Regions from separate parts of the Enterocloster bolteae genome, predicted to be linked through region 3. Evidence: predicted binding sites of a transcription regulator. Region 3 holds the regulator's gene; each other region holds the start of a gene.

Region 1 (10,815 bases), 750 kb from region 3:
AAGGAGGTAAAAAATGTATGATTTAGTAATAACAAACGGAAAGCTGGTAACCCCTGACAGGATTTATGAAGCTGATATTGCGGTAAAAGACGGGGTCTACGCTGCCTTTCTTGCCAAGGGGTCGCAGGCGGCTGCAAAAGAAGTGATAGATGCAAAGGGATGCTACATATATCCGGGAATCATTGATTGCCACGCGCACCTGAATGAACCGGGATTTGAATACAGGGAGGACTTTGAGACCGGTTCCAGGGCAGCTGCGGCAGCTGGCTGTACCTGCCTGATTGACATGCCCTTGAACAATGATCCGTCTTTGATGAATAAGGAAATCTTTGACCTGAAGATGGGGCGCATCAGCAAGCACTCCTATGTGGATTTTGCCCTGTGGGGCGGTATTGTGGGGGATTATGACAATCAGCCCGGTTCGGTGAAGAACAACATGGCGGATCTGGTGGACCTGCACAAATGCGGCGTGGCTGCATTCAAAGGGTTTACCTGCCCCAACGGCGATTTGTTCCCAACCGTGAACATGGGCAATGTGAGAAAGGCTCTGGAAATCTTAAAGCCGTACGGGGCCCTGTGCGGTTTCCACTGTGAAGAGTTCGGTCAGGTACTGGAACGGGAAAAGGAGGCAAAGGCAAAAACCGGAAGGACCAGCGAAGAGAAAATCAGGGATTTCCTGGATTCCCATGATGTGTGGACCGAGTATGTTGCCACTAAAAATGTGATTGACATGGCCAGGGCAACCGGGGGCAGAGTGCATATCTGCCATGTGAGCCACCCCATGGTGGCGCAGGTTGTAAAGGACGCCATCCACGAAGGGCTTCCCATTACGGCTGAGACATGTCCCCACTATCTTGGGTTTACAGAGGACTTTGTCTTTGAGAAGGGCGCTCCGGCCAAGTGTACGCCGCCTATGCGCAGGAAAGAGGATATGGAACGGCTGTGGGATTATGTTCTGGACGGCACATTATCCTGTGTGGGAAGCGACCACTCACCGGCTGCGGATGAGGAAAAGGACAATTCCACAAAGGATATCTGGCATGCATGGGGCGGTCTCAACTCCATCCAGTTCTTCCTGCCCATGATGTTTGACATGGTGGTAAACAAGAAGGGCTTAAGCCCCACCCTGATTGCCAGGGTGATGGACTACAATCCGGCCAGGGTATTCGGCCTCTACGGTCGGAAGGGGGCCTTTGAGCTGGGATTTGACGGGGACATTGTTATTGTTGATCCTGAGAAAGCCTGGAAATGCAGCCAGAATGAACTGCTGACCAAGGGGCATGTATCCTGCTTCGACGGTCTGGAAGGAAAGGGCGCTCCTGTATGCACCATCATCCGGGGCAAGGTGGTTGCCTCCGGCGGAACCTATAGGGAAGACGCTCTGGGCTACGGGGAATACGTGACACCGGTACATGACTGTTAATACGAGGAGAAGAAAATAAGGGGTGATATTATGAGCGATGTAAAAAATGAAGTAAATAAGCAAACAGATTCATTGGCGCCGATTCAGGACAAGGACCGTATTATGGGGTGGGGATCCTACCTGATGCTGTGGCTGGGAGGATGTATTTCCATCGGCACATTGACCATGGGGTCTGCCCAGCTGGACAAGGGGCTTAACCTGATGCAGGTATTTTTGGCGGTTCTGATTGGATCCACCATACTGGTTATCGGCATCTGTGCAAATGACCGTTTCAGCTACAAATCAGGCGCGCCCTATGCGGTTCAGCTTAAGAGCGCGTACGGCACAAAGGGAAACATTGTACCAGTTATGATCCGTGGGCTTCCCGCTATTGTATGGTACGGATTCCAGACCTGGCTGGGCGGCTCCGCCATCAACCAGATATCCATTGCCATATTCGGATATGACAATGTTGTGCTGTTCTTCCTACTGTTCCAGGTGGTCCAGATTATATTATCAGTAAAGGGCTTCCACGGAATCAAATGGGTGGAGAACATCGGCGGCGTGGTAATCGTCAGCGCCATGCTCTATATGTTATTTGTATGCGTGACCCAGTACTGGGGCGTGATTGGTGATAAGCTCATCAGCAGGAAGGGTTCATGGGGAATGCCGTTCATCGCTGCCATCATCGCTTTCTTTGGCAACAGCACCACGGTTATGCTCAATGCCGGCGACTATTCCAGAGAGTTAAAGGGCGGTTTTTCCGTAGGAAAGCGCGGTGTTGCCTATTTTATTGCCATGGTACCAACCACTGTCCTTCTGGGACTTATCGGCGCAATGGCTTCCACGGCAACAGGGATTGCAAACCCTATCAACGCATTTTCACAGATGGTACATAACAAGGTGCTGCTGGTGGCAACCCTTGGATTCATCCTTTTTGCCCAGATGACCACCAACCTGGCCAGCAACGTGGTGCCCCCTGCCTATGCGTTTATGGACGCATTTAAGATGAAGCACAGGACGGCCGTGATTCTGGTGGGAGTCCTGGCTGTATGTACCTGTCCGTGGATCCTGACCAACGACAGCTCCGCGGCAGGACTGGATCTGTTTGTTAAGATTTACACCGCTTTCTTTGGCCCGATCTTTGCCGTGCTGATCACGGATTACTACATCCTGCACAGGGGAAAGATGGAAGGAGCGGCCCTGGATGACCTCTACGATGATAACGGAACCCATTCAGGAATCAACTGGGCTGCCATCATTGCAACGGCAGTGGGCGCGGTAATCGGACTTGTCAATGTAGACATATCCTTCTTTACGGCAACCATACCTACAGGACTGGTATATTATTTCTGCATGAAGCATATGCCGTCCTGCCAACGTTTCAGGAAAGGAACTTCCCTGGAGAAGTAAATAGGAGGCAAAGCTTATGTATGATCTGTTAGTGAAAAATGGAAGGATTGTTACCGCCCAGGCAGTGACAGAGGGGAATATCGGCATAAAGGACGGCAGGATTGCCGCCCTGCTGGAGGCCGGACAGGAGCCGGAGGCTGCAAAGGTGATTGACGCAAAAGGAAAATATGTGTTTCCAGGAGCCATTGACACCCATGCCCACCTCAATGATCCGGGGTATGAATGGCGGGAGGATTATGAACATGGGACAGCGGCGGCAGCCATGGGAGGTTATACCACCATCATCGACATGCCCCTTCAAAATGAACCGGCCATGACGAACGCGGCAATTTTTGACAGAAAAGTGGAGAAGGTGGACTGTAACGCATATACGGACTACTGCTTCTGGGGCGGCCTGGTGCCGGATAATTTTGACGAACTGGAAGGCCTGCATGAGAAGGGCTGTGTTGCCTTCAAATCGTTTATCGGACCGGTATCACCTGATTACAGCTCCTTAAACTACGGGCAGGCCTATGAAGCCATGGAGAGGATTAAGGAATTTGGCGGACGTGCCGGCTTCCACTGCGAAGATTTTTCCATGATTAAATGGCAGGAAGCCAGGATGAAAAGAGAAGGACGTATGGACTGGCAGGGTTTTCTGGATTCCAGGCCGGTGATTGCGGAGATGGTTGCCACGGTGGATATGATTGAGATTGCCAAGGCAACGGGGTGCAAGGTACATATCTGCCATGTGAGCAGTCCCGAAGTGGCCCAGAAGATAAAGGAGGCCCAGCAGGCGGGCTATGATGTGACGGCGGAGACATGTTCTCATTATCTGAGCCTGACGGACCAGGATGTCCTTGCCAACGGACCTCTGTTCAAATGCGCGCCTCCCCTGCGTTCCAAGGAAGATGTGGACCGTCTCTGGGCCTATGTGGAGGACGGTACCTTCAGCGGTATAGCAAGTGATCATTCTCCCTGCTCCTACGATGAGAAATTCAAAGAGATTCTGGGAAATAAAATCGAGAATGTATTTGACGTATGGGGCGGCATCAGCGGTATCCAGAGCGGCTTCCAGGTAGCGTTTAACGAGGGATGCGTAAAGCGGGGCGTGGATCCCAGGGTATTGGCAAGAGCCATGGCCCTTAATCCGGCAAAAGCATTCGGCATATACGGGAAAAAGGGTGACATACTTCCGGGATTTGACGCGGACCTTGTGATTATTGACCCGGAAAAGGAGTGGGAGATTACAAGCGAATCCCTCCTGTATGTAAACAAGATTTCCGCGTTTGTGGGAATGAAGGGCAGGGGACTGCCTGTATGCACCATCATCCGCGGCAATGTGGTGGCTGAAGACGGAAAGATTACAGCAGAAAAAGGTGTGGGGACCCTGGTCAGGAGACTGAGCTGACAGAATGTGATTTTCAGACACTCCCCGGAAAAGGAGAAAGTATGAGTAATATGGTAGAAAATTTGAATTTAAATCCGGAACTGGTAAAGAACGTGGATCCGGATCTGCAGCCGACGAAAAAACGTATTATGGGGCCCCTTTCCTACGCGGCAAGCTTTATGGGAGGGTGCGTATCCATCGGTACCTTCTCCATGGGCGCCGGCCTGATAGGGGCATTGACAGTGGGGCAGGCCATCCTTGCCATGGTTATCGGATGTCTGGTCATCGCGGTGGCCCTGGTAATCATTGGCAACTGCGGGCATAAGTACGGTATTCCTTACACGGTACAGCTTCGGAGCAGCTTCGGCACCACCGGCGTCAAGGTGCCCGGCCTGTTAAGAGGTATTCCTGCCATTATCTGGTTTGGTTTCCAGAGCTGGGTGGGAGCGGGAGCCATCAACAGCTGTCTGAGCATCCTGTTCGGTTTCAGCAACCTTCCCCTGGTCTATGCCCTGTTTACAATGCTGCAGGTTGCCCTGGCCATCAAGGGATTTGAGGGTATCAAATGGCTGGAAAATATTTCCTGTGTATTCATCATCGCAATACTGGCCTACATGCTGTATGTGGTCAAGACACAGTTCGCAACTGAGATTGATGATGTGTTCTCCGGAATCAAGGGAACATGGGGCATGCCTTTCTGGGCAGCCACCACCTCCTTCCTGGGAATCTATTCAACCATGATCATCAATGCATCCGACTATTCCCGTAACCTGGAAGGGAAGGTGGGACCCACCTTTACCGGAAGTATCTACACGGTTGCCATTCTGCCTGTAACGCTGTTTATGGGACTGATCGGGCTGCTTGTGACGGCTGCTACCGGCAACAGCGACCCGGTTGTGGTGTTCTCCACAACCATGGGAAGCAAGTTCCTCACAGTAGTGACATTGCTGTTTATTGCATTTGCCCAGGTCACAACCAATGTGCTGAACAATATCGTTCCGCCATCCTATGTACTGATGGAATCATTCCACATGAAATGGTCCCACGCCACCATCCTGGTAGGAATCCTCTCGGCATGCTGTATGCCGTGGAAGCTGGTGACAGATGATTCGGCAGCGGGCTTAAGCCTGTTTACCCAGTTCTACTCCGCATTCCTGGGCCCGATTTTTGCCGTAATGGCAGTGGACTATTACATTCTCCGGAAAAAGAAGCTGAATATCAATCATATGTATGACAAGCAGGGCGTGTTCAAGGGAATCAACTGGGCGGCCATCATAGCCATCGTCATCGGCTCCCTCTGCTCTCTGGTCATCGTACAGCTGTCCTGGTATGTGAGCCTGATTCCCACGGGACTTGTGTATTACTTCCTGATGAAGAACATGAAGAGCGCAAAATCATTCCGCACAGGAACCATTTTCCAGGAGCAGGAAGGCTAGTTATCAGCACTGGGCCGGCGACAGCTTCAGGTTCTCCTCCAGGAATGCCAGTGTCTCGTCCAGCAGTTTTTCCGTAAACGGGTTTTCCTCATCCCGGTCAAAGTCGTGGCCATCGCAGGAGGCGATGAACTGCCATGGGCGGAAACGGTTTGACAGCTCCAGGAATTCCCCGTAGGGCACATCATTGTCACGGGTGCCGTGAACGCAGAAAAGGGGGCAGGGAAGGGCGGTGCAGGCGCGCAGGGTGTAGTCCAGATAGAAATATTTATCCCTGCCTTCATACAGAAGGGAACGCCAGGATCCGGTCTGTCTTGCATATACATAAATGCTGTAGTGGGTGTCCAGGCTTCCGGCCGTGTGGAGGTCAGCACCGGCCTGTTCCAGGCAGGACGCATCCACGGCCGGAAGGGAGCAGTAAAATCCGCTGGGTGTCTCATACCAGTGGTCGCACAGGAATCCGTATCCGTAGTAGGAGAGGATCCCAGCGGGCACGGCGGGCAGGTTACCTTTGGCCCCGGCTAAGAGGCAGAGATATGCTCCGGCGGAACGGCCCCACAGGAAGAACGGGAGTTTGCGTCCGCAGTATATTTCGGGATGATTTATGTAATGGGTGATGGAGGAACAGACATCACCCATTATGGTATCCAGCCTGGCGGCGGGCGCAAGGGGGTAGTCGTAGGATACGATGATATATCCGGCCCGGGTCAGGGTATCTATATGCCTGCGGGGCAGATCCTCCCTGCTGCCGTACAGCAGCCCTCCCCCATGGAAGTAAAGGATACAGGCTTTTGCATCTGTATCCTTTTCTGAATATACAGTTGCATACTTTGGATAAGCTGGATGTTCCAGGTTTATCTCTCTTTTTTCCGTCATAATGGTGTTCTCCTTTGTGTAATAGATGAGTTATATTTAAAGATATTATAACATGAGACCGGAAAAAAGTGGGATGTGAAAAAATTAGCAATAGGGTATAAAATGGATAAAAATCATAGGGAGATTTGCATAAATACATAATTGAAAAAAGAACGTTGTTTTGCAATAATATAAATATAAAAAAGTTGACCCAAAAAGGCCTTTAACAAAGAATGAAAGCGAGGAAGTAAATATGAGTTATTTAAATGATCAGGTAGGATACAGAGAGGAATTACTGGCAACACGTTCTGTAATCAAGAAAGAAAATTATGTTCTGCTGGAACCGGACGGTCTGGTTAAGAACAGCATCCCTGGTTATGAGAACTGCGACGTAACCATTCTGGGATCACCTGCCATGGGAGCTACCTTTGCGGATTATCTGGTTACGGTAAAGGAAGGCGGAAAAAACAGCGGCATTGGCGGTGAAGGTCTGGAGACGTTCATTTATGTACTGGCCGGCGAAGTGGTTGTCAAGAATGCCGACAAGGAAGAGAGCCTTACCGAGGGCGGTTATATCTTCTCCCCTGAGAGCGTTAAGGTTTCCTTTGAAAACAAGAGCGGCAAAGAAGCCAGGCTGTATGTATATAAGCGCAGATATGAGAAGATTGAGGGATACAGCGCATTTACGGTAGTGGGAAATGCCAATGATATTCCCTGGACAGAATATGAGGGAATGGACAACTGCCACATCAAGGATTTCCTTCCGGCAGCAGGTAATTTCGGATTTGATATGAACATGCACATCCTGAAGTTCAAGCTGGGAGCGTCCCACGGCTACGTGGAGACACATATCCAGGAGCACGGAATGTATTTCCTGTCAGGCAAAGGCATGTACAGGGCTGACAATGACTGGGTACCGGTAAAGGCCGGAGATTACATGTTCCTGGACGCATATTGCCCGCAGGCATGTTATGCGGTGGGACGTGAAGAGGATTTCGCGTATATTTACTCCAAGGATTGCAACAGAGACGTGCAGTTATAGAATATTGAGAAGAAGCGGGGTGCAGATATGAAACTTTCCCATGATGAGTTAAAGGGGTTAATGAAAAATAAGCTGATGCAGGCGGGGCTGAAGGCGGATCATGCGGATATGACGGCTGATGTCCTCACCTGGTCTGACGAAAGGGGTTATCACTCCCACGGGGCTGTGCGCGTGGAGTATTACAGCGAGAGGATTGCCAAGGGCGGCATCACGGTTGATCCGAAGTTTGAGTGGAGGGAGACAGGACCTTGTTCCGCTGTCTTTGAAGGGGACAACGGCTGCGGATATGTGGCGTCTGTGCTGGCCATGGAAAAGGCCATCGAGATGGCAAAGAAGTCCGGCATCGCAGTGGTTGGCATCCGCAACATTTCCCATAGCGGCTCCATTGGTTATTATACGGAAATGGCCGCCAAGGCGGATCTGGTGGCGATTGCATGCTGCCAGTCCGATCCGATGGCAGTGCCGTACGGCGGGATAGAGCCTTACTACGGTACCAACCCCATCTCCTTTGCAGCCCCCACGGCTGACGAAAGAACGGTTGTATTCGACATGGCTACCACGGTCCAGGCATGGGGCAAGATACTGGACAAACGCTCCAGGCATGAATCCATTCCCGACACATGGGCAGTGGACGCCAAGGGACGTCCGGTTACGGATTCCCGCCTTGTGAATGCCCTGGTACCAATTGAAGGCGCCAAGGGATACGGCCTGATGATGATGGTGGACATTTTCTCGGGCGTGCTTCTGGGAGTTCCCTTTGGGAAGCATGTAAGTTCGATGTACCATGACCTGTCGGCAGGCAGGGAGCTGGGACAGATGTTCATTGTCATGGATCCGTCCAGATTCGTGGGATTAGACGCATTCAAGGCGTCCATGTCACAGGTGCTTGATGAGCTGGGAGAGATGCCGGCCGCAGAAGGCTTTGATAAGGTGTATTATCCGGGTGAGCGCGCAGTCATGAGGCGGGATAAAGCCTATGCCACGGGCGGCGTGGAGATAGTTGATGAAATCTATGAGTATTTAAAGAGCGATAAGGTACACTTTGATAAATATGACCACAAAAACAGGTTTGCCGAATAAGGAGAAGGGGAGCGTATGTTAAAAACCATAGTAAAAAAAGGGAGTTATCATGATTCTGTAGTCCTTATGCTTTTGACTAACCAGATTTCTTCCATAGAAGGTGTAAAGAAGGTTTCCATCATGATGGCAACTCCTGCCAACAAGGACATTTACAGGCAGAGCGGCCTCAGTACCAGCGAGCTGGAGGAGGCGTCCGCCAATGATATGGTGGTAGTGGCTGATGTGGATGACGACGGGCTGCTTGACGTGATCATGGAGGAAGTGGAGGCGTTCTTTAAGAAACAGTCCACTTCAGAGTCGGATAAAAAGGGAGCGGAGGCGGTCCGGTCCTGGGATAAGGCACTGGGAAAGCTGGCGGACGCCAATCTGGCGGTGATTTCCATACCGGGCGCCTATGCGGCGCTGGAGGCTGACCGGGCATTGGATGAGGGCATGAACGTATTCATGTTCAGCGACAATGTTACGCTGGAGGATGAGATTAAGTTAAAGAAAAAGGCCCATGAAAAGGGGCTGGCTGTTATGGGGCCGGACTGCGGTACCGGAATCATCCAGGGCGTGCCCATTGCGTTTACCAATCACGTGGCTCCGGGACCCATCGGCATCATCGGAGCGTCAGGCACCGGCATCCAGGAGCTGACCACCATCATAGACCGTCTGGGAGAGGGCGTTAAAAATGCCATCGGCACCGGCGGCAGGGATCTGTCCACTGAAGTAGGCGGAATTACCATGATGGATATGATTGAGGCCATGGAAAAGGATGATACCGTGAAAGTGCTGATCATCATATCCAAGCCTCCGGCAAAGGCTGTGAGGGACAGGATTTCCGACCGGCTGAGCAACTTTAAGAAACCGGTTGTCACCTTGTTCCTGGGTGAGAAGCCGGAGTACCATGAGGAAAACTTCTACCATGCGTATACACTGGATGAAGCCGCCCGCCTGGCCGTGGGTCTGGTGAGGGGCCAGGATATCGCAGAGGGCAGCGTGGAGGTGGATTCCTCCAGCTTCTTCGCGGCAGAGGAAAAGAAGACAATCAAGGCATACTACTCAGGAGGCACCCTGGCAGGGGAAGCTGCCATGTTAATCAAGGATGCCCTGAACCTTAAGGTTCCGCCCCAGAAGGCAGAAGGTTTTATGTTAAAGACCGACGGACATATCGTGGTGGACCTGGGAGACGATGTATACACCCAGGGCAAGCCTCATCCCATGATTGATCCTGCCAAGCGCATTGAGTGCATGCAGGAGGCGATAGACGACGGGTCCACAGGCGTTATCCTTTTGGACATCATGCTGGGTTACGGTTCCCATGAGGATATGGCCGGGGCCCTCCTCCCTGCAATTATCCGCCTTCGCGACAAGGCCAGGGAGGAAGGGAGAAAATTATTCTTTGTGGCCACTGTATGCGGGACAAGAAGGGATTTCCAGGGTTATGACAAGGCCGTGGAAACACTGAAGGAAGCAGGGGTCATTGTATGTGAGAATAATAAGCTGGCTGTACATACGGCAATCCGCGCCATCGGTCTGGACTTTGAAGAGCCGGTGAAGGAAATCCGCCCCAAGACAACAGCCCGGATCCAGAAAACGGAAGCATCGGAAAAACTCCTTGAACTTCTGTCACAGAAGCCAAGGGTCATCAATGTGGGCCTTAAGAGCTTTGCTGAGGTCATAGAAGCCTTTGGATGTGACGTGGTCCAGTATGACTGGGCGCCGCCCGCCGGGGGCAACGTGGAACTGATAAAGGTCCTGAATTTCCTGAGAAGCTGCCGGGAAATGAATATTGATGAGGCCAACCGCTCCGTTATCGCCAAAGTGGTTGCCAGCCAGCCTGTCATCAGGGATGTGGTGCCGGCTAAGTCTGTCATCAAAGAATTGAATGAGGGAAAGGTGATTCTCCATGCGGGACCGCCAATCCGGTTTGAGAACATGCCGGACCCGGTACAGGGTTCCTGTGTCGGCGCGGCACTCTTTGAGGGATGGGCCGCTACAGAGGAAGAAGCAAGAAAGATACTTGCATCCGGTGAAGTGACCTTTATTCCCTGCCATCATGTAAAGGCCGTTGGCCCCATGGGAGGCATTACCTCCGCCAACATGCCTGTGTTCGTGGTTGAGAACCAGACTGACGGCAATGAGGCATACTGTACCATGAATGAGGGAATCGGCAAGGTGCTGAGGTTCGGTGCATATTCCAAGGAGGTGGTTGACCGCCTGCTGTGGATGAAGGATG
Region 2 (10,815 bases), 2.4 Mb from region 3:
GAGCTTCAGACACAAATTGCATGTTTAGATAAGCCCTATCATCTATGCCTGCATAAGTAATAACATACTGTTGACCAGTATATACGTTTTTTCCATACCCGGCCTTACTTGATAAATTGGTATTGAGCACAGAAAATACTAAAAAGGCAGAACCAGATACCTGGTCTGCCTAAAGAACTATTGCATTAATTTGACACCGCATTTTTCGCATACCACATGGGCATGTCCATTCACGCTGCTTAAGGCCACAATCATTTTGCCGCCACAATCTGGACATTCAGCAATCCGTTGTTCGCCCCATTTTAGCTCAGACAGGATTGGAGTAATAACTCCAAACAAATTTCTCAGACGAATAATATCCTTGTCATTGTCATCGGCCAGTTTTCCGCCGGCTTGAACAAATTCCTCAATGACTGAAAAGTCAGGATGATCTAAGAGCTTTGGTTCGTATGTAGCAATATTTTCCTCGCACTCTCCACAATCCATTACAATTCCTTTGATAAGCGCATCCTCCTTTACATAACAATATCCTCCGCACTCGCAAGTGCATTTCCATATGCGCCGGAAATTATGATTTTTCCAGCTCCATTTTGTGGTTAGGGCACCAAACCGCATACCAGGTATCACATTCATACCAACATCTCCTTTCACGATCTATTATAACGCAGGAAAATAAAAGAAGTTCTGGTAATTAATGGTATATATTTATACGTATAGAGATTGTGTGCATACGAACTTGCACATCTGGAAATCGTGGCTGCCATTATCCATCAGCTGACAAAGGGACTGACTGCCGACCAGTTGGTAGAGCAGGGCTTCGGACCTTACTATATCGATCACACCACAGGTATCTGGCCCCAGGCGGCAGGAGGAATTCCTTTTAATGCATGTGAGTTCCAGTCCAAGGGAGACGTAATTACGGACCTTCATGAGGATATGGCTGCAGAGCAGAAAGCCAGGAGCACCTATGACAATATCCTGCGCGTTGTGAAGGATTATGACGTCTGTGAACCCATCAAATTCCTGAGGGAAAGGGAAGTCGTTCATTATCAGAGATTCGGTGAACTGCTGCGTATCACCCAGGAGAAGCTGGACAGCAGGAATTTCTATGCGTTCAACCCTGCCTTCGATATGCAGTTACCATCCTGCCAGGACCAGATGAGACAGATGTAAGTTCATTCTTTCGTACCAGCGCAGGTGACTGAATCAGGCTGTTTATACGAATTGTATTCAGAATTATATGTGAAAGGCGCTGCAGGCCCAGGGGAAAAACCATGGGCTGCAGCGCTTTTCTTTGGCTCGGTTAATGTATATCGTACATATCATACGTCCATACAGTTTTCCAATCTCACCAGCTCTCCGCCAATGAGTTCCACATCCTCCTCCTGGTGGGTTGAGAGGATTAAAAGCCGTCCGTCTTGTTTTTCCCTGATATATGAAATGACATTGCATTTCAATTCGTCATCCATGCCGGTAAAAGGTTCATCCATGAGAAGAATATGGGAGGGGATAAGAAGGGCACGGGCGACAGCCACACGGCGCTTCATGCCGCCGCTTAAGGTGGATACAGGGCGGTTCAGGCATTCCTCCGGAAGCAGGCGGGCCAATTCCCATTTAATACGGGGAGCCTTGAGCGACCGGCCGGCACACATGGCTACATTTTCAATCGGAGAAAAGGATTCGCAGAGCCGGTCCTCCTGAAAGACAGCGGAAGCAGGCAGGGAACTCATGTCCTGGGGGGTTCCGTCTGCCAGTATCAAGCCATGGTCTGCTTGCTCCAACCCCATGAGAATGCGCAGCAGAGTAGTTTTGCCTGAACCGGATGGACTCATGAGACAATAACATTGGCCCTGCTGAAAGGACAGGTTCAGGTTCTTTAATACGGGCAGCCCGTCATAGGATTTGGAAATATGTTGCAATTCCAGGGTCATTCCATACACGCTCCTTAATGCTTTATTTTCTTTAGCAGATAAAGAAAAAAACGTTCAAACAATGCGCTGATTATTATGATGACAAAGGTCCAGGCAAATAGCCCGGCCGTGTCAAGATACAGTTTGGAGTAGTACAGCTGTTCTCCGATGGAACCTTCCGGTATGCCGATGACTTCCGCGGCCACGCCGGATTTCCAGCTCATACCAAGAGCTGTACGGCACCCGTTTACAAGGTATGGAAGGAGGGCTGGCACATAGATATAGTGGATGCGCTTCCACATGGGCATACGGAAAACTCGGGCCATTTCCAGCAGTTTTTTATCCGTGTGTTTCAGCCCGGACAGAGTGCTCACATAGACCATGGGCACCACCACCAGAAAAGAGGTGAATACTGCCAGGTTGCGGGAGCCAATCCATATCAGTGCCAGGATAACAAAGGAGGCAACCGGAACAGATTTAATCAGAAGCATGACCGGGTCCAGCAGCTCCTTTACCAGGGGAAAGAGGTAGGCCAGGCTTCCCAGGAGGATGCTTAGGGCAAAGGCCCCCAGGAATCCAAGACTTATCCTGGCAAAGGAATTCAGGATGGTGGCCCAGAAGGCCGGGTCCGCCGCCTGTTCTGCCAGGGCCTTTACCATGTCCAGAGGGCCTACGAATATAATATTGTTGTGTATCAGGAGATTGGCTGTCTGCCATACTGCAATCCAGAACAGCCAAACCAGATATTTACGTATTCGTGTGATGTGATTTGTAGGTTGATTCATGAGGGATGTCTCCGCAGTTAGGGGTTAGGGCATATAGTAAAAATCATCTCCGGGCATCTGTCCGCCGATGGATTTTGGGTCCTGTTCATGTAAGGTGGAGAGGTAACCGCTCAATGCGTCCTTCATCTCCTGACCGGTCAGACATACAATATTACAGTAGGGAAGGGCTTTCTGGGCAATGGGGGCTTTTTCCACAATACCCTGCTCAGCAATCAGCCTGGATGCATCCTCCGCATGTTCTGTGGCAAAAAGGGTGGAGGCCTCATGGTCCTTTATGAAGTCTGCAACAGGGGAGCGGTTTTCCCTGAGAAAATCGCTGCGTACCAGGGTAACTCCTGTCACCAGCATGCTTCCGGTGTCCTTGTTCAGCATGTTCCACTGTTCTGTTAAATCCAGCACTGTTTTTAGGTCAGGGTTCTGGATGCAGGCAGCAGTGGCAAAGGGCTGCGGCAGAACTCCGATGGCGCTGGAATCCTGTTTTAGCAGGGACGCCACTTCTGTGGCCTCGGATTTGAACTGAAGGTCCACATCAGATGTAGAAAGACCATTTTCCTTTAAAAGGTAATTCATGACGTATTCAGGGGTGGTTCCCTTTCCTGTCATATAAATGGTGCGTCCCTTTAAGTCAGCCATGGAGGAAATGGAATCATCTGAGGCAACCACATAGAGGACACCCAGGGTGTTGATATCCAGGACCGTGATATTTCCCTGGGTCTTGGCGTAGAGTACACTGGCAACATTGGCAGGCAGCAGGGCGATATCCAGATCGCCGTTTGCAATCTTGCCCACCAGTTCATCAGCCTTGCCGGCCATGGTAAATTCATAAACATTGGAGGTCTCGCCCCTGGAAGCCTTGTCCATCAGGGATACAAGTCCCATGGAGGTAGGGCCTTTTAGAGAGCCTACACGGATGGCTGCCTGACAGGTCAGCTTGTTTTCATCAAAACCCGTGTTCAGTTCATCGCCGGAACCGGATTCAGAGGAGGACACTGCGCCGGAAGCGCTTTCTGAGGCCTGGTCCTGGGAGGCTTTTTCACCGTTCTGGTTTATGGTCTGTGCGTCGGCCTGGGCTTCCGTCTGTGTCCCGGCCTGGGCTTCCGTCCGAGCCTCTGTGGCAGGTGTGCCTGAGGTGCTCTTGCCGCATCCGCCCAGCACCAGGGAGATACCCATAAATGCTATTAAAAGTAAAGAAACATGTTTTTTCATAGTACTTCAACTCCTCTCGTAAATATCATTAACTATAGCACAACAGCCCTGTCTTTTCTATAAAATATTTGAGAAATATTATTGATATAAATATCACAATGTGAGATAATGAAGCCATGGTTTGGGGTGAGCCCATAATACACGCAGATAGTGGAGGAATAAGGGATGAAAGTAACGATATGTATTGGAAGCGCCTGTCATTTAAAGGGATCCAGAGAGATTATCAGTAAGCTCCAGAAGCTGGTGGATGAGAACGGCCTGTCTGATAAGGTGGATTTAAACGGTGCGTTCTGTTCCGGAAATTGTGACCATGGAGTGTGCGTGACGGTGGAGGGCGAGTTGTATTCCCTGAAGCCGGAAGATACAGAAGAATTTTTTGAAAATGAGATAAAGGGGAGACTTTGATTATGGGCATGGAAATCATAGATTTCAAAGCCACAAAGTGCAAACACTGCTATAAATGCGTCCGCTACTGTGGGGTAAAGGCCATCCAGGTCAAGGATGAGCGGGCGGTCATCATGCCGGACAAGTGTATCCTGTGCGGTCACTGTCTGAAGATCTGTCCTCAGTCAGCAAAAACCCTTAAGAGCGACCTGAACATGGTTCGCGGATTTTTGCGCGAAGGCATGCGTGTGGTGGTGTCCATAGCACCGTCCTATATGGGTTTATTAAAATACAAGACAATCGGTCAGGTGCGGGGGGCTCTGCTGCGCCTGGGATTCGAGGATGTGAGAGAGACTTCCGAGGGAGCTGCTTTTGTGACGGCTGAGTATACGAAGCTTCTGGCAGAGCACAAGATGGAGAATATTATAACCACATGCTGCCCAAGTGCTAATGACCTGGTGGAAATCTACTATCCACAGCTTATACCCTGCCTGGCACCGGTTGTGTCTCCCATGATTGCCCACGGAAAGCTTTTGAAGGAAGAACTTGGATGTGATGTGAAGGTCGTGTTCCTTGGACCGTGTATTGCCAAGAAGAAGGAAGCCATGGACCTGAGGCATGAGGGCTATATTGATGCTGTATTAAATTTTAATGACATAAACAAATGGCTGGAGGAAGAAGACATCGTAATCGGGGACTGTGAAGACCGGCCATTTACCGCATTTGACCCAAAGGTAAACCGCCTGTATCCTGTGACCAACGGCGTGGTGAATTCCGTGCTGGCTACCGAGGAGAAGGGGGATGGATACAGAAAGTTCTATGTCCACGGGGAAGACAATTGTATTGATTTGTGCAAGAGTATGTCCCGGGGAGAAATCAAGGGCTGTTTTATAGAGATGAATATGTGTTCCGGCGGCTGCATCAAAGGCCCCACGGTAGATGAGGAGTTTATATCCAGGTTTAAGGTTAAGCTGGACATGGAGGAGAGCATCTGCAGGGAGCCGGCTGAGGAAACGCAGATGGAGCCGGTATGGGAAAATGTGAATTTCAGGAAGCAGTTCGAGGACCATTCCCCCAGGGACCCCCAGCCTACGGAGGAACAGATACGGGAAATCCTGCGAATGACCAACAAACTGAAGCCGGAGGATGAGCTGAACTGCGGCGCCTGCGGTTACCCTACCTGCCGTGAAAAGGCCATTGCCGTATTCCAGCACAAGGCAGAGGTAAGCATGTGTATCCCGTTTATGCATGAAAAGGCGGAATCCATGGCCAACCTGGTGATGGAGACTTCACCCAACATCGTACTGATTGTGGGAGATGACATGCGCATCATGGAGTACTCGGATGTGGGCGAGAGATATTTTGGAAGGACCCGTTCCCAGGCATTGCAGATGTATCTGTATGAACTTATCGACCCAGTGAACTTCCAGTGGGTATTTGATACACACCAGAACATCCACGGCAAGCGGGTGAATTATCCGGAATATAATCTTTCCACCCTGCAGAACATTGTGTACATAGAAAAGGAAAATGCAGTCCTGGCCACCTTCATAGACATAACCCGTGAGGAGGAGCTGGCCCAGGAAGAATATGAGAGAAAGCTGGAAACCATAGATCTGGCCCAGAAGGTCATCCACAAACAGATGATGGTGGCTCAGGAGATAGCAGGTCTGCTGGGAGAGACAACAGCCGAGACAAAAACCACCCTGACCAAGCTGTGCCACTCCTTGCTGGAGGATGGCAGCGATGCCGGGTATGCCGGGGGAGAAAGAGAGCGGGAAATTCCTGGCGTACAGCTGGGAAGCGGAGCCGTGCCCTTAAAGGGTGTCATGACAGCCGGGGGCTCCGGCGGAGCGGAAGCCGGACAGATATCAGGAACCGGGCCGGCATCAGAACCGGCATCAGGAGCCGGGAATCCGGCAGATAATGCCGGTGAACAGAAAAAGCCTACGGGGTATGTCCATATAGGCAGCGCCAATCCGGGCGGGGGAAAGTCCGGGTATGTCCATCTGAGCAATGTGGATTTAAAGAAACCAGGCGGCAACGGAGGTAAATAATGGGAATTACAGTGGATGTTGCATATAAAAGCCTGAACAAGTACACCGAAATCCTGTGCGGGGACAAGGTAGAGCTTTTGCAGACCGAGGATTCCAACATCATGATTCTGGCGGACGGTATGGGAAGCGGAGTCAAGGCCAATATCCTGTCCACGCTGACCTCTAAGATATTAGGAACCATGTTCCTTAATGGGGCTACCCTGGAGGAGTGTGTGGATACCATCAGTGAGACTCTCCCCATCTGTCAGGTCAGGCAGGTGGCTTATTCCACCTTCAGTATACTGCAGGTATACCACAACGGGGATGCGTATCTGGTGGAATATGATAATCCCGGATGCATATTTATCCGGGACGGAAAGCTTATGCAGATTCCGAAAAATGTACGGGTCATGCAGGGCAAGGAAATCAATGAATACAGGTTCAAGGTCAAAAAAGGCGATGCCCTGATTCTCATGAGCGACGGCACCATCCATGCAGGGGTGGGTGAACTGCTGAACTTTGGATGGCTGTGGCAGGACATTGCGGACTATGCAGTGAGACAGTATCCTCTGACCGTGTCGGCCATGCGTCTGGCCGCCAGCATCAGCAGGGCCTGTGACGAGCTGTATCAGTTCCGTCCAGGGGATGATACTACGGTGGCGTGCATGCGGATTATTGACAGCAAGCCTGTTCACCTTATGACCGGACCTGCAAGGAATCCGGAAGACGACGTTCGTATGGTCCAGGATTTTATGGATGATCCCAATGCCAGGACCATTGTATGCGGGGGAACCAGCGCCACTATCGTGTCCAGGGTGCTGGGGAAGAAACTGGATGTATCACTGGATTATGTGGATCCGGAGATACCTCCCATTGCATACATGGAAGGTGTGGATTTGGTTACGGAGGGAGTTCTTACCCTTAACCGGGTACTTCAGCTGCTTCGCAGGTATGTGAAAAATGAGACTGTATCCGAAGAATTTTTTCATGAATTGGATAAGCCCAACGGGGGTTCTATGGTGGCCAAGGTGCTCATAGAGGACTGCACGGAGGTGCACCTGTATGTGGGGAAGGCAATCAACAGTGCGTACCAGAATCCGGGACTTCCCTTTGACCTGGGTATCCGCCAGAATCTGGTGGAACAGCTGAGGCATGTGATTGAGGAGATGGGAAAGACAGTAGTGGTGACATATTACTAATGTTGTATGTCATTTAATACTTGCTTTTTCAGGGTAAATATAGTAGATTTCTAGTGTTGATATAATTTTAACAAACTCGAATTGTGATATAGAAGCAGACATATATGGGATAAGCCAATGATATGTAATGCGCAGGAGACCATAGGACGGTCTCCAAGTGCCCGTAACAAGGAGGAGAAAAAGATGGTAACCAATGATGCGACAATCCTGCGTTTGAAACATGATGTACTTTACGAGGTGGCTAAAGCTGCATGGGAAGGGAATCTGGACGAGAAGCGGGAGCAGATTCCATATTCCATGATACCAGGGCCTCAGGCGACTTACCGCTGCTGTATTTATAAGGAAAGAGAAATTATCCGGCAGAGGGTCCGCCTGGCAGAAGGAAAATGTCCAACCGGGAAGGACACATCCAATGTGGTCCAGGTTATCAATGCTGCCTGTGAGGAGTGTCCCATTGCATCCTACATAGTAACTGACAACTGCCGTAAATGTATGGGAAAGGCCTGCCAGAACTCCTGTAATTTCGGAGCCATCAGCATGGGACGTGAGCGGGCCTATATCGAGCCCGGCAAATGTAAGGAATGCGGCAAGTGCTCACAGGCCTGTCCCTATAACGCCATTGCCCATCTGGAGCGTCCGTGTAAGAAAATTTGTCCGGTGGATGCCATCACTTATGATGAGTATGGCATCTGCGTGATTGATGAGAAGAAATGTATCCAGTGCGGAGCCTGCATCCATAGCTGTCCGTTCGGAGCCATAGGGTCCAAGACCTTCATGGTAGATGTGATTCGCCTGATTAAGGCAGGAAAACGGGTGGTTGCCATGGTGGCGCCTGCCACAGAGGGGCAGTTCGGCCCTGACATTACCATGGCCAGCTGGAAAATTGCATTAAAGCAGCTGGGATTTGCGGACATGATAGAAGTGGGATTGGGCGGAGACATGACCGCTGCCTATGAGGCAGAAGAATGGGCCCAGGCCCATAAGGAGGGAAAGAAGATGACTACCTCCTGCTGTCCCGCGTTCGTGAACATGATTAAGCAGCATTTTCCAATGTTACTGGAGAATATGTCCACCACGGTGTCGCCTATGTGCGCAGTGTCCAGAATGATAAAGAGCGGGGATCCGGATACGGTTACTGTATTTATTGGCCCCTGCATAGCCAAGAAGAGCGAGAGCCTGGATTTAAATGTAAAGGGAAATGCAGATTATGCCATGACCTTTGGTGAGATAAGAGCCATGATGCGCGCCAAGGGAGTAGAGCTTCAGCCGGCCGAGAACGATTATCAGGAAAGCTCTGTGTTTGGAAAGCGTTTTGGCAACGGCGGCGGCGTGACAGCGGCCGTACTGGAATGCCTGAAGGAAATGGATGAAAACACAGATGTCAAAGTAGCCCGCTGTAACGGAGCCGCAGAGTGTAAGAAGGCATTGCTGCTCATGAAGGTGGGAAAGCTTCCGGAAGATTTCGTGGAAGGCATGGCCTGTGTAGGCGGCTGCGTAGGAGGTCCCAGCCGGCATAAAACTGAGACCGAGGCCAAGAAGGCCAGGGAACAGCTGATTGGGTCTGCCGAGGAGAGGCATGTGCTGGAGAATCTGAAGAAGTATCCTATGGATGAGTTTTCGATGCATAGGCATTAAGCTACGGTAGTTTAGATGACGAATTGTGGTTTTGGAGAAAAATGAAGAATAAAACCACAAGATATAGTGGTTTTTGAGGGGAAATTGAGTGAATTTGCGGCCTGGAAATGGGTGTTTTTCAGGGCGTGAGAAATAGATGCCTTGTAAGTGATTCATAATGAGTAGGCTGATTAGAGCCCCAGTCTGTGAGATAATAGGCTCCTAGAAGAATCTACTTGAAAAACTTTGAAAACTTTTAGAAGTTTTTCAAGTAACTCAAAGGATGCTACTCTCTATGAACGAGGTCGTCGAAGTACGAATGGCTAGTTGGAAAGCCATGGTCCAAGAACGTAGTGCCAGCGGCCTATCCATCGAAGAATGGTGCGCAGCAAACAATGTCAGTGAGTCACAGTATTACTATCGCCTCAGGCAGCTGCGCAATACAGCGCTGGCTGCGGCAGGCCAGACGTCCATGGAACATACCGGTGGATTCATGCGGGTTCCCTTTTGCCCTGCGGACCCTTCTTCCGCTGTTGCTCTCCGAATCCGTCGTGCGGATACCGTCATTGAAGTCAGCGGTGATGCGCCAGACAATATCCTCGCTTTTCTTAAGGCGGTGATGACCGATGTTGTCTAAGATGAATGGTTTCGAAGCAATTTATCTCTATGCGGGTAAAAGTGATCTGCGCAAGGGAATCGATGGTCTGGCCGCTCTTGTAAAGGAACAGTTCAATCTTAACCCTTTTCAGAAAAATGTCCTCTTCCTTTTTTGCGGGACCAGATCAGACCGATTCAAAGGGCTGGTCTGGGAAGGCGATGGGTTCTGCCTTGTTTACAAGCGCATAGAAGCCGGCCGTCTCCGATGGCTCCGCAGTCAACAGGAAGCTGTGCAGCTCAGCCAGGCTGAACTCCAGCGGCTTCTTGATGGTATGACGATCCTGGAACGTCCGACCATAAAAAAGGTCAACTGCACACAAGTATTCTAAATTGGAAATGTTTCCAAATCAATCAGTGGCTTTTCCCGAGCGTTTCTGGTATACTTTCCTAAATGAAATTCAGGAAGGGGGAGTCTTGGACGATGGCGGTAAGACTGGACGAACAAGAACTATCAAACCTTGACAAACAAACATTGATCAAGATGTATCTGGGACTTCAGGACTCCATGGAGAAGCTCAGCCAGAGTATTGATATCCTTACGGAGGAGGTCATTCATCTGCGCCAGCATCGGTTTGGTCGTTCTTCCGAAAAGGGCCTGACGGAAGCGGAGGGTCACTTCCAGCTTGGTTTCATGTTTAACGAAACCGAGATGACGGTTGATTTGAATCCGGATATCCTGGAACCTACCTTCGAAGAAATCCACTAGAAGGCTTATAAACGCGGAAAAAAGGTGATTGGAAAACGCGGGGAAGAACTGAAGGATCTGCCCGTAAGCACAGTCAGCCATCCCGTCTGCGAAGCACAACTCCAGAGAGCGTTCCCAGATGGGAAATATAAGCAGCTCCCTGATGAAGTTTATAAGAGACTGGCTTTCCATCCCGCCTCCTTTGAGGTAATCGAGCATCATGTAGAGGTCTTTGTGAGCACGGACGGCAGGACGTTCGTGCGTGGTGAGCGTCCCGCTGATCTTCTGCGCAACAGCATCGTGACGCCTTCCCTCGCCGCAGGTATCTACAACGCCAAG
Region 3 (10,815 bases):
TTACTGTACTGGATGTGCTGGGGTATTTGGATGAGATACCGGTATGCGTAGGATATGAGATTGACGGACAGGTTACCAGGGAATTCCCTACCACGGCTAAGCTTGAGAAGGCCAAACCGGTTCTTACCAGACTGCCGGGCTGGAAGTGTGATATCCGCGGCATCAGGAAGTACGGGGATCTTCCGGAGAACTGCCGTAAATACATTGAGTTTGTGGAGAAGGAAATCGAGGCTCCCATCTCAATGGTGTCCAACGGACCGGGAAGAGACGACATCATTATGCGTAAATAGAATAAGGAAATATAGAAAACAGGACCCTTAGGCAGCAGCTGATGGGTCCTGTTTTGAAATTCTGTCAATGGCCTCATGATTCTGTCAACATCCCCCTACATGGGAGGATTCTCGGTCAGAAGCTGGTGGAGAAAGGCGTTGATGACGGCCAGTTCTTCTTTTGTATACCCTGAGAGCAGGGACTCCACGGTGTCAGACCAGTTCTGGTCCAGTTTCTTGTGGAATTCATAGGCCTTCATGCCCTCGCCGCTGAGGCTCAGGACGATTTCTCTCTGGTTCATGCTGGAACGGTGCTTTTCCAGCAGGCCCAGCTTTACAAGGCGCGCCACCTGAAGGGATACGGTGGAGATGTTGGAGTCAGTGGACTGGGCGATGAGCTTCAGATTGCACTTGGGATTGTCACCAATCAGGTTTATGATGGACATTTGGTCCACGCGAAGCATCTTATCGGTACCGTAGCTGCGGAAGTCCTTGCCGTACTCATACATCTGACGGTTATATTTCATGATTAATGATATGGTTTCCTGGATTTGATTCTTTTTTTCCATAATTCCCCCGGTTATTTAATGATAAAACTGTACTCCTATTAGTATAAGGAAAAACAGGAAAGATTTCAACCTAATTTCGACACATATTCATGGCACCTGGAATGGCACCCCTCCTACATGGGTTACGGTTCTGTTTTAACGCTTATCCCAAACCTGGGGGTATGGAGAACCGGATGTAAATAGAGTATTTGAACAAATAGCATCTTTATAATCATAATTAACATATCTCCAGGCCGGCACAAAACTGCCGGCTTTTCCTTTTTGGCATAACTTAATTCTCATTATATTATCTCATTATATGAATGGATCATTTCCCGCATCAATGAACGCATCTGTCTGGTTCAGGTCCGGCACGGGTCTGATGCGACAGCCTGCATAACAAATATATATAATATGACGGAATCAAGGAAACAAATATCCGCGAGTTGATATAAATTTGCATAAAAATATGTTGAAATATGGCGAAAAATATAGTATACTTCTTATTGTAAATAGTTTAAAGGTTAAACAGTTTTAATATTAAAATATAATCAAGGGGAAAGCTGTTTGACCGTACATCATTATGAATCACAGGAGGGAAGTATATGTTAGTAACATCAGGATTAAGTTTTGTAGCAGCATTATTGGCCATTAATGCATTTGTGTTCTGGATTGTAAAGAAGTACCCCTTAAAGATTTATAAGTTCCTGCCGCCGGTCATTATTGTATTCCTGATCGTTGTGTGCTGCAATACCTTTGGTGTATGGTCTTTCAGCAATAAGGCCGTCAGCTCCATGAGGAGCAATATCCTGGAATACATGGTTCCCTTCATGGTATTCTGTATCGCGGTGCAGTGTGATTTCAAGAAGATGGTAAAGATAGGTCCCAAGCTGCTGGCCGTATTCCTGTGCACCACCCTGAGTATCTGCATTGGCATGGTGGTGGTATATAAGTGCTTTGCCGGTCCTCTGGGACTGCAGCAGATTCCCCAGTCCTTCGGCACATGGACCGCCAGCTTTACGGGAGGCATTGAAAACCTGTACGCGGTTGCCGGGGCAGTGGGGCTGAGCGATGAGAACCTGGCCAATGTACTGCTGCTGATTAACCTGATATTCCGTCCCTGGATGACCATATTGATTGTCATGGTTCCCTTTGCCGCCAGGTTTAATAAGTGGACAGGCGGAAAACCCGAGGAAATAGATGTGATTGCCTCAAGGCTTGATGAGACAAAGAGGGAAAAGCAGATTCCTACTTCTCTGGATCTGTTCATGATTATGGGTGTGGGCCTTGTGATTGTGGCGTTCGGCTTCCATATGGGCGACTTTTTAGGAGCGCTGATACCCGCAGTGCCCGCCCAGGTATGGCTGTATCTTATGGTGACAGCCATCGGCGTCATCATCGGCACCACCACGGAATTCGGCTATATAAACGGTCTGGAGCTGATAGGAGGAACGCTGGCTATCTTTGCCCTTTCCGTATCATCCTCCAATGTGGACTTAAGGAGCTTTGCCAATGCAGGCGTATTCTTCCTGTCCGGCGTGACTGTGCTTCTGATACATGTAATCATCATGTTCCTGGTGGCAAAGCTTATGAAGGTAGATTTGTGTACACTGGGAATTGCAAGCATCGCCAATATCGGCGGCGTGTCGTCGGCACCGGTGGTTGCGGCTGCTTATGGTAAATCCTATCAGTCTATCTCCGTTATCATGGCAGCTATCGGCTCCATGATTGGAACCTTTGTGGGCCTGGGCATGTGTAACCTGCTGCTTATGATGGGGTAGACAAGAGAGGGGGCCTGAGGGTATGATAGATACCATCAGGCGGGACGCATCCTGCGGGTATGCGTCCCAATAAATGATAAGTAACTAAGAAAGGTTGGTAAGGAAACATGTATGATTTCGACAGGACATTTGACAGACATAATACGGAGGTAATTAAGTGGGACCGGCTGGAAAAAGATTTTGGCCGGAAGGATCTGATTCCCTTTGGAATCGCGGACATGGACTTTGAGACACTGCCGGAGATCACCCGGGCCATGACGGAGAGGGCAAAGCATCCGACCTATGGGTATACGTTCCCGTCGGAGGGGTACTACGAGAGCTTTATTGAATGGAACAGAACGCGCAATCACTTTGACATAAAGAGGGAGGAGCTGATTACTATTCCAGGCGTTGTCTGCGCATGTTCCTTCATCATCTATGCACTGACGGAAAAAGGGGACAAGGTGATGGTAAACACGCCTGTTTACGACCCGTTTTTTAAGGTGATTGAGCAGCAGGAGAGGACCCTGGTGACCTCATCCCTGAAGCTTGAACATGGACGGTATGAAATGGATTTTGAGGACATGGAGGAGAAATTCAAGGAGGGGGTTAAGCTCTTCATCCTTTGCAGCCCCCATAACCCGGTGGGCCGTGTGTGGACCATGGAGGAGCTGACCAGACTCAATGATTTGTGCAGCCGCTACCATGTTCTGGTATTTTCGGACGAGATCCACTCGGATCTGGTTTTTCCGGGACACAAGCATATTCCTTACCAGACAGTGAACCAGGATGCGGCGGGGCGCAGCGTCACTGCCATGGCTCCCAGCAAAACCTTTAATATTGCCGGTCTTAAGTCCTCTGTCCTGATTATCAAGAATCCGGAACTGTATAGCAGGGTGAACAAGGTGGTCACCGCGTTTCATGTGGGAGTGGATCTGTTCGGACTTAAGGCCTTTGAGGTGGCCTACCGCCATGGGGCAGCCTATGTGGATGAGCTGAATCAGTACTTATATGAAAATGCGCAGTTTGTGGCAGAGTATGTGGCGGAGAACCTGCCTGCGGCAAAGACATATGTCCAGGATGGAACCTATCTTATGTGGCTGGGTTTTACGGCACTGGGATTAAGCCAGAAGGAACTCATGGAAAAGGTGGTAGGGGCAGGTGTGGCGCCCAATGACGGTTCCCACTATGGAATAGAAGGAAATGGATTCCTTCGTATCAATATCGGTACACAGAGAGCCATGCTTAAGGAAGGCCTTGAACGGCTGAAAACCATATTTGGCTGATGATGTGTGAGCGGATCTGAGAAAGGAAGTGTGACAGGATGCAGGGGTTACTGAATGAGGTGCAGGAATACAGGGACAGGATGGTGGAGTGGAGAAGGAATATACATTCCTGTCCTGAAACCGGATTTCATCTGCCAAAGACATCGGCCATGGTGGCGGGAGTGCTGGAGAAGCTGGGATTTCAGGTGCACACCGGATTTGCAGAAAGCGCTGTCCTGGGAATCCTGGAAACAGGCAGGCCGGGAAATACCATAGCGGTCAGGGCGGATATGGATGCCCTGGGGATGCAGGATGAGAAGGATGTGCCTTACCGCTCTGCCAGGGATGGGGTATGCCATGCCTGCGGCCACGACGTACATACAGCCCTTTTGCTGGGGCTGGCATCCTATCTTTCAGAGCACAGGGACCAGATTCCCGGCGGATGCGTCAAACTGATTTTCCAGCCTGCCGAGGAAGGTCCTGCGCCTGGCGGGGCAAAGCTCATCGTGGATTCAGGGGTGTTGGACGGCGTGGACGCCATATTCGGAGCCCACTGCCAGCCTCAATATCCGGCAGGTGTGATGGGATGCAGGTACGGAAGCTTTTTTGCCAGCGGTGATTTTTTCGAGGTAAAGCTTAAGGGAACCGGGTGCCATGCGGCTTCGCCCCATAAGGGGAAGGACCTGATATCCATTGCCATGGAGATGATTCAGGCCATACAGAATATAGGTTCCAGGGAAATACCGCCCATGAAGACAGCCGTTATCTCGGTATGCTCTATAAACGCCGGGGTACTGTCCACTAAAAATGTCCTTCCCTCAGAGCTGACCTTTGGAGGAACCTACCGGGCCCACGACGGTCAGGTGAGGGACTATATAGCAGGCAGGCTGGAGCAGATTGTAAGAGACTTAAGCCGGATGAACGAAATCACCTGTGAATTTGAGGATTCCTTTGCGTTTCCCTCCTTTGCCAATGACAGAGATATCACGGATACCATTTACCAATCCGCGGCAGAGGTATTGGGACAGGACAAGGTGATGAAGCGTCCGGAGCCTGAGATGGGATCAGAGGATTTTGCCTGGTATACCAGGAAATACAAAGGCGCCTTTTTCTTCTTCGGAGTGAAGAATGAGGAGAAAGGACTGACTGCCAGTCTGCATAATCCCAGATTTGATATTGATGAGGATGCCATGGTTCCGGCTTTGGCTGTCTATATTAACACACTGTACCATCTTCTGGAAAGGCAGGATGTATGAGCGCGAAAGACAATGCAGCAGTAGAAATGACAGAAGTGAAAAAAACAGAATCAGAAATGAAAAACAGGTCCATGGTGCTGTGGGCAATCCTGAGCCTTTCCATGGCCAATGCCCTGGTAGGAACTGGCATATCGCCTGCCCTGGGTGTCATACGCCAGAGTTTTCCGGATGCGCCCGGAGTGCTGGTGCAGATGATAGTGTCCCTGCCGTCCCTGATGGTAATTGCCGTGGCCATTCCCTTTGCATGGCTCAGCAGACGCTATTCTGTCCGGAAGCTCTGCGCTGCGGGACTGGTCCTGTTTCTGGCCGGCGGCCTTATGGGCGGTCTGGCTTCCGGAATTTATACCCTGGTCCTGACCAGAATCCTGATTGGAGCCGGATATGGGCTGATGATGCCCCTGTCAGTGGGGCTGCTGTCCTATTTCTTCACCAGGGAGGAACAGCACCGCTTAAATGGCGGCATTGTCATCTGGTCCAGTGTCTCATCCATCATATGCATGGTGCTGGCCGGGTACCTGGCTGCCATATCCTGGCGGGCGGTGTTTCTGGTGTATCTGTTTGGAATACCATGTCTGTGGCTGTGCCTTAAGCATATTCCTGATGTGACGGTCACCGGCGCCGGGGGAGCAGCGGGAGATGACAGGGCGCGCCGGGCCAGGGGGAATCTTGGCGTCATCAGGAAAACATGGGTCTATGGGGCCGGAACCTTTGTGGTGTTTGTAGGTTATTTTGCCATACTGAACAACTGTTCCTCCATCATTCTGTCGGAGGGCCTGATCAGCGGGGAAAAGGTGGGGATCATCATGTCCTTCCAGACTGTAAGCTCCCTGGTGACAGGGCTTTACATAGGAAAGCTTAAGAAACTCCTGGGAAGGTATATGGGCACCTTCATATGGCTGTGCTCCATTGGGGGACTGCTGTCCCTGTACGCGAAGAACAGTCTGGCATTGACCATGCTGGGACTGGTTCTGTTTGGAATTGCCCTTGCCTCGGCAGTGGGAACCTTTAACGCGGAGGCGTGTATTGCCTGTGAGAGGGATGAGTCCCTGGCGGCAGGCTCTGTCATCATGTTCATGAGAAGCCTGGGACAGTTTTCCTCACCCCTGGTACTGGGATTTATGGCCCGGACTGCGGGAGCTTCGGATATACGCTTCCCATATGAGGGCGCGGCCCTGCTGTCTGTTGTCATGATGGGGGTGTTCTGGGTAAACGGGCTGGTGAGAAGCAGCCTGAAAAAACAGGCGGCCTGCTGAAACCAAAATTTAGCCCGGAGTCCAGCACGGGATTCGGCCCGGGGTTCAGCCCGGATTTCAGCCCAGGGTTCAGCCCGGATTTCAGCCCAGGGTTCAGCCCGGAGTTCTGCCATGATATAAAAAGCTCCCTCCATGAGAGACAGAGAAACGTGTCTTTCATAAGGGAGCTTGTTTTGTAGTTATACAGTGAACCGGGTTCCCGCTGTCACAGCTCATCCCCTGCATCCCCGTCCTCATCCATGCCTTCCGGGGGATCGGATGGTTTCAGCACCCTGGTCATAAGACCCATGGCGTACATTACGATGGGAATGAACACCAGGGAGAAGATAACCGCCATGAGATAATTCTTCGGCGCGCCCATGACAGCCAGCACAATGGCCAGAATAAACAGTCCTGCCAGCAGGACGGCCCCCAAGAGGGCAAATATACGTTTCAGTTTCATTGAACAGCTCCTTTCTGCGGCATCAGGCCTCCTCGGCCAATTCTTCCCAGCTCTGGTACAGCTTTTCCAGCTGTCCGGCTATTTCCTCTTTTTCCTTATTCAGTTCCATAAGCCGGGGCACATCGGTGTACACCTCTTCCAGGGTGAGGAGGGCGTCGATCTCGCTGTCCCTGGTCTCCAGGGCGTGAATGGACTCCTCTGTTTTTCTGAGCTCGTTCTGAATCCTGCGTATACGGGCCTGTTCTTCCTTCTGGGCTTTCCATTCCAGCTTCAGGTCGTTTGGGGAACCCTGGGACGGCCGGTCCGGGGACTGGGAGGAACCGGACACTGCGGATGTACGGCTGTTCCTGGCTGCAAACGCGGCTTCCACCACATCCTTTTTCTCCAGATAATAGTCATAGCTGCCGATATAGTTAATCAGGGACTGTCCGGTCAAGTCCAGAATTCTGGTGGCTGTGCGGTTGATGAAATACCGGTCGTGGGATACATAGAGTACAGTTCCGGTGTAACGGCACAGGGCGCTTTCCAGGATTTCCTTGGAGGTGATGTCCAGATGGTTGGTGGGCTCGTCAAGGAGCAGGAAATTGGCGTCGGAAAGCATCAGCTTGGCCAGGGAGACCCGGCCCCGCTCGCCGCCGCTTAAATCGCGGATCAACTTGAACACATCATCCCCTGTAAAGAGAAAGGACGCCAGGGTGTTGCGGATCTGGGTATTGTTCATGCTGGGATAGGTGTCCTGGATTTCGTCAAACAAGGTCTTATCCATATGAAGGACCTGGTGTTCCTGGTCGTAGTAGCCGATGTGCACCTTGGAGCCCAGACGTATCTCGCCGGCATCGGCGGGCAGCAGCTGGTTGATGATTTTAAGGAGAGTGGTCTTGCCGGTGCCGTTGTTGCCGATGATGGCCACCCGTTCCCCGCGCTTGATTTCAAAATTTACGTCTGTGAACAGGGTCTGGCTGTCAAAGGACTTGCTCAGGCCGGTAACGGTAAGCACATCCTTGCCGCTTTCCACATCCGGCTCCAGCCGGATATCCATGGAGTCGTCGATGTCTATGGGCTTTTCCAGCCGGTCGATTTTATCCAGCATCTTTTCCCGGCTCTCGGCCCTGCGGATGGATTTTTCCCGGTTAAAGGATTTAAGCTTGGCAATGACGGCCTCCTGGTGCCTGATTTCCTGCTGCTGATTTAAGTATGCCCGGATTCTGGCGTCCCGAAGCATGGCTTTTTTGTCGCTGTAGGCCGTGTAATTGCCGCTGAACACGGTCCCGGTTCCATTGTCCAGCTCCACGATTTTTGTCACCACCCGGTCCAGGAAATAGCGGTCATGGGCAACGATGATTACGCTGCCGCTGTAGGTCTTAAGGTATGTCTCCAGCCAGGCGATGGATTCCATATCCAGGTGGTTGGTGGGCTCGTCAAGGAGCAGGATGTCAGGCTTGGTCAGCAGAAGCTTGCCCAGGGATACGCGGGTTTTCTGGCCCCCGGACAGGGCGTTGATGGGCTTTGAAAATTCCTCCTCGGCAAAGCCAAGGCCCTTTAATACGCCGGTGATTTCACTGCGGCAGGCATAACCGCCCTCCAGCTCAAACTGGTGGGTCAGGCGGCTGTATTCCTCCAGCATGTTTTCTAAACCTTCGCCGGACGCGCTTTTCATATCCAGTTCCAGGGAGCGGATGCGTTCTTCCATCTGAAGGATGGGGCGCTTGACCTCCAGCAGGGCGTCGTGGATGGTGCTCTCGCTGTCCAGGTCCTGGTGCTGGGCCAGGTAGCCGATGGAGGCCCCTTTGCTCAGGGCCACGCACCCCTCGTCACAGGCCAGTTCCCCGATGATGATTTTGAGGAGAGTGGACTTGCCGGCGCCGTTGATTCCGACAATGGCTGCCTTTTCATGGTCCTCCAGGTGGAAGGAAACCTGCTTTAATATATGTTTCTCTCCAAATGATTTGCTTATATTGCTGCATGATAAAATCATGGTAAACTCCTTTAAAAACGACATATTTAGCTCTCCCAAGTATAATATACGGAGACGATTTTTTCAAGAACATATGTAAACGGTTTGACATTTTTTTGACGTGTGTTTATAATAGAACTATTAAGGTTTTGACAGAATTGCACAATGGGAAGGTGGATACATCATGGAACGCAAGGAGATTTCGAAGGCAGTCATATCCAGGCTGCCCCGTTATTACCGTTATTTAGGTGAATTAATAGAGGAAGGTGTGGAGCGCATATCCTCCAATGAGCTGAGCGCCAGAATGAAAGTGACCGCGTCTCAGATCCGTCAGGATCTGAATAATTTCGGCGGATTCGGCCAGCAGGGCTACGGTTATAATGTTAAGTACCTCTATTCAGAGATCGCCAAAATACTTGGGATTGACAGACAGCACAATGTGATCATCATCGGAGCAGGAAACCTGGGACAGGCCATTGCCAACTATACGAATTTTGAGCGCAGGGGCTTTGTTATCAGGGGAATGTTTGATATTAACCCCAAACTGATCGGCCTGGTCATCAGAGGGATTGAGATTCGCTCCGTGGATGATTTGGAAACGTTTATCAGGGAGAATGAGATTCAGATTGCTGCTCTGACCATCCCGAAGACAAAGGCGCCGGAGATTGCGGACCGCCTGGTAAACGCGGGAATCAGGGCTATCTGGAATTTTGCCCATACGGATTTGGTGGTACCGGAGGATGTGGTGGTGGAGAATGTGCACCTGTCCGAGAGCCTGATGCGTCTTTCCTACCGGGTCAGCAGCATGTATGACCTGCAGGAGGAGAAAAAGAACGCGTTAAAGTAAATGTTTAGGAAGACAGCACCATGATACTTGGAGTTGGAACAGATTTAATTGAAATCAGACGCATGGAAAAAGCCTGTAAAAAGGATTATTTTGTGGTGCGTACATTTACGGATATGGAAAGCCGGCAAGCAAAGGGGTCCGCCTCTAAGCTGGCCGGCTCTTTTGCTGTGAAGGAAGCGGTTGCCAAGGCTTTGGGGACAGGGTTTCGGACCTTCATGCCCATCGACGTGGAGGTGCTCAGGGATGATATGGGAAAACCCTATGTCCGCCTTTACAGAGGGGCCCTTAAGCGGTTTCAGGAGATGGGAATGGAGCGTCTGGAGGTGTCCATCACCAATACAAGGGAATACGCCATGGCGTTTGCAGTGGGAGAAGGAAGGATAAAGGAGGTACAGCCAAATGAGGATGCTGGTAACGGGAAAACAGATGAAGGCCATTGACGCATACACCATCCACACCATAGGAATCCCCTCCCTGGTCCTGATGGAGCGGGCAGCTCTTAAGGTGGCCCTGGCAGCGGAGCGCCTGTGGGAAAAGGGGGATGTAATCTGGGCGGTGTGCGGCACCGGCAACAACGGGGCCGACGGTGTGGCGGCAGCCAGAATGCTTCATCTAAAAGGATATCCGGTGCGTGTATTTCTGGTGGGAAATCCGGATAAGGGAACAGAGGAATTCAGGACGCAGCTTAAGATTGCAGGCAACGTGGGACTTTTCACTCTGCCGTGGCAGGAGGGGGAGAAGGAAGAATGCGGCCTTCTCATAGACGCGGTGTTCGGCGTGGGACTGAGCCGCCCTGTGGAGGGGGATTACAGGCAGTGTATCGAAATGCTTGCGTCCAAGTCCATCCGCAGCACTGTGGCGGTGGATGTGCCTTCCGGCATTCATGGGGATACGGGAACTGTCATGGGCATAGCCCTGTGGGCGGACCTGACGGTTACCTTTGGATGGGAGAAAACCGGGACAGCCCTGTATCCGGGCCGGGAGTACGCGGGCCGGGTGGAGGTGGCTGATATCGGATTTCCCGGACAGGCCCTGGAGGCGGTGAAGGAAGCAGAGGGGACGGCGGCAGGAGATTTTGCCGTTACCTACAGTGATGATGATTTGAAACGGATACCCAGGCGCCCTGCCTATTCCAACAAGGGAACCTTTGGAAAGGTGCTGATTGTGGCAGGCTCTAAGAATATGTGCGGGGCCGCCTACCTGAGCGCTTTATCCGCATAC

What was found. The regulator Rex, encoded in region 3, represses fermentation and respiration genes when NADH is low (regulators of the CRP and FNR family bind a similar motif). The targets are predictions, from matches to a motif close to ATTGTTAANTANTTAACAAT.
Region 1: a site for Rex is predicted at 6,566-6,585, ahead of allE ((S)-ureidoglycine aminohydrolase). Genes of this name have one in related genera too.
Region 2: a site for Rex is predicted at 7,576-7,595, ahead of CGC65_RS24250 (4Fe-4S dicluster domain-containing protein). Genes of this name have one in related genera too.

The regions. Positions count from the first base shown of each region.
Region 1 covers NZ_CP022464.2:3,631,901-3,642,715, reverse strand. The annotation lists gene allB (allantoinase AllB) at 14-1,423, shown strand; gene CGC65_RS17095 (NCS1 family transporter) at 1,454-2,815, shown strand; gene allB (allantoinase AllB) at 2,832-4,205, shown strand; gene CGC65_RS17085 (NCS1 family transporter) at 4,247-5,620, shown strand; gene CGC65_RS17080 (alpha/beta hydrolase) at 5,624-6,493, opposite strand; gene allE ((S)-ureidoglycine aminohydrolase) at 6,726-7,514, shown strand; gene allD (ureidoglycolate dehydrogenase) at 7,542-8,594, shown strand; gene CGC65_RS17065 (bifunctional FdrA/YlbE family protein) at 8,610-10,815, shown strand, end outside.
Region 2 covers NZ_CP022464.2:5,264,785-5,275,599, reverse strand. The annotation lists gene CGC65_RS31430 (hypothetical protein) at 178-633, opposite strand; partial or broken gene CGC65_RS24285 (manganese catalase family protein) at 733-1,173, shown strand; gene CGC65_RS24280 (ATP-binding cassette domain-containing protein) at 1,323-1,931, opposite strand; gene CGC65_RS24275 (ABC transporter permease) at 1,946-2,695, opposite strand; gene CGC65_RS24270 (ABC transporter substrate-binding protein) at 2,720-3,901, opposite strand; gene CGC65_RS24265 ((2Fe-2S) ferredoxin domain-containing protein) at 4,067-4,306, shown strand; gene CGC65_RS24260 ([Fe-Fe] hydrogenase large subunit C-terminal domain-containing protein) at 4,309-6,342, shown strand; gene CGC65_RS24255 (SpoIIE family protein phosphatase) at 6,342-7,520, shown strand; gene CGC65_RS24250 (4Fe-4S dicluster domain-containing protein) at 7,704-9,155, shown strand; gene tnpA (IS66 family insertion sequence element accessory protein TnpA) at 9,430-9,771, shown strand; gene tnpB (IS66 family insertion sequence element accessory protein TnpB) at 9,761-10,120, shown strand; partial or broken gene tnpC (IS66 family transposase) at 10,213-10,815, shown strand, end outside.
Region 3 covers NZ_CP022464.2:2,879,031-2,889,845, forward strand. The annotation lists gene CGC65_RS13370 (adenylosuccinate synthase) at 1-290, shown strand, start outside; gene CGC65_RS13375 (MarR family winged helix-turn-helix transcriptional regulator) at 386-838, opposite strand; gene CGC65_RS13380 (DUF819 family protein) at 1,423-2,598, shown strand; gene CGC65_RS13385 (MalY/PatB family protein) at 2,706-3,863, shown strand; gene CGC65_RS13390 (M20 metallopeptidase family protein) at 3,902-5,098, shown strand; gene CGC65_RS13395 (MFS transporter) at 5,095-6,351, shown strand; gene CGC65_RS13400 (hypothetical protein) at 6,557-6,793, opposite strand; gene abc-f (ribosomal protection-like ABC-F family protein) at 6,816-8,768, opposite strand; gene CGC65_RS13410 (redox-sensing transcriptional repressor Rex) at 8,932-9,594, shown strand; gene acpS (holo-ACP synthase) at 9,615-10,034, shown strand; gene CGC65_RS13420 (bifunctional ADP-dependent NAD(P)H-hydrate dehydratase/NAD(P)H-hydrate epimerase) at 9,994-10,815, shown strand, end outside.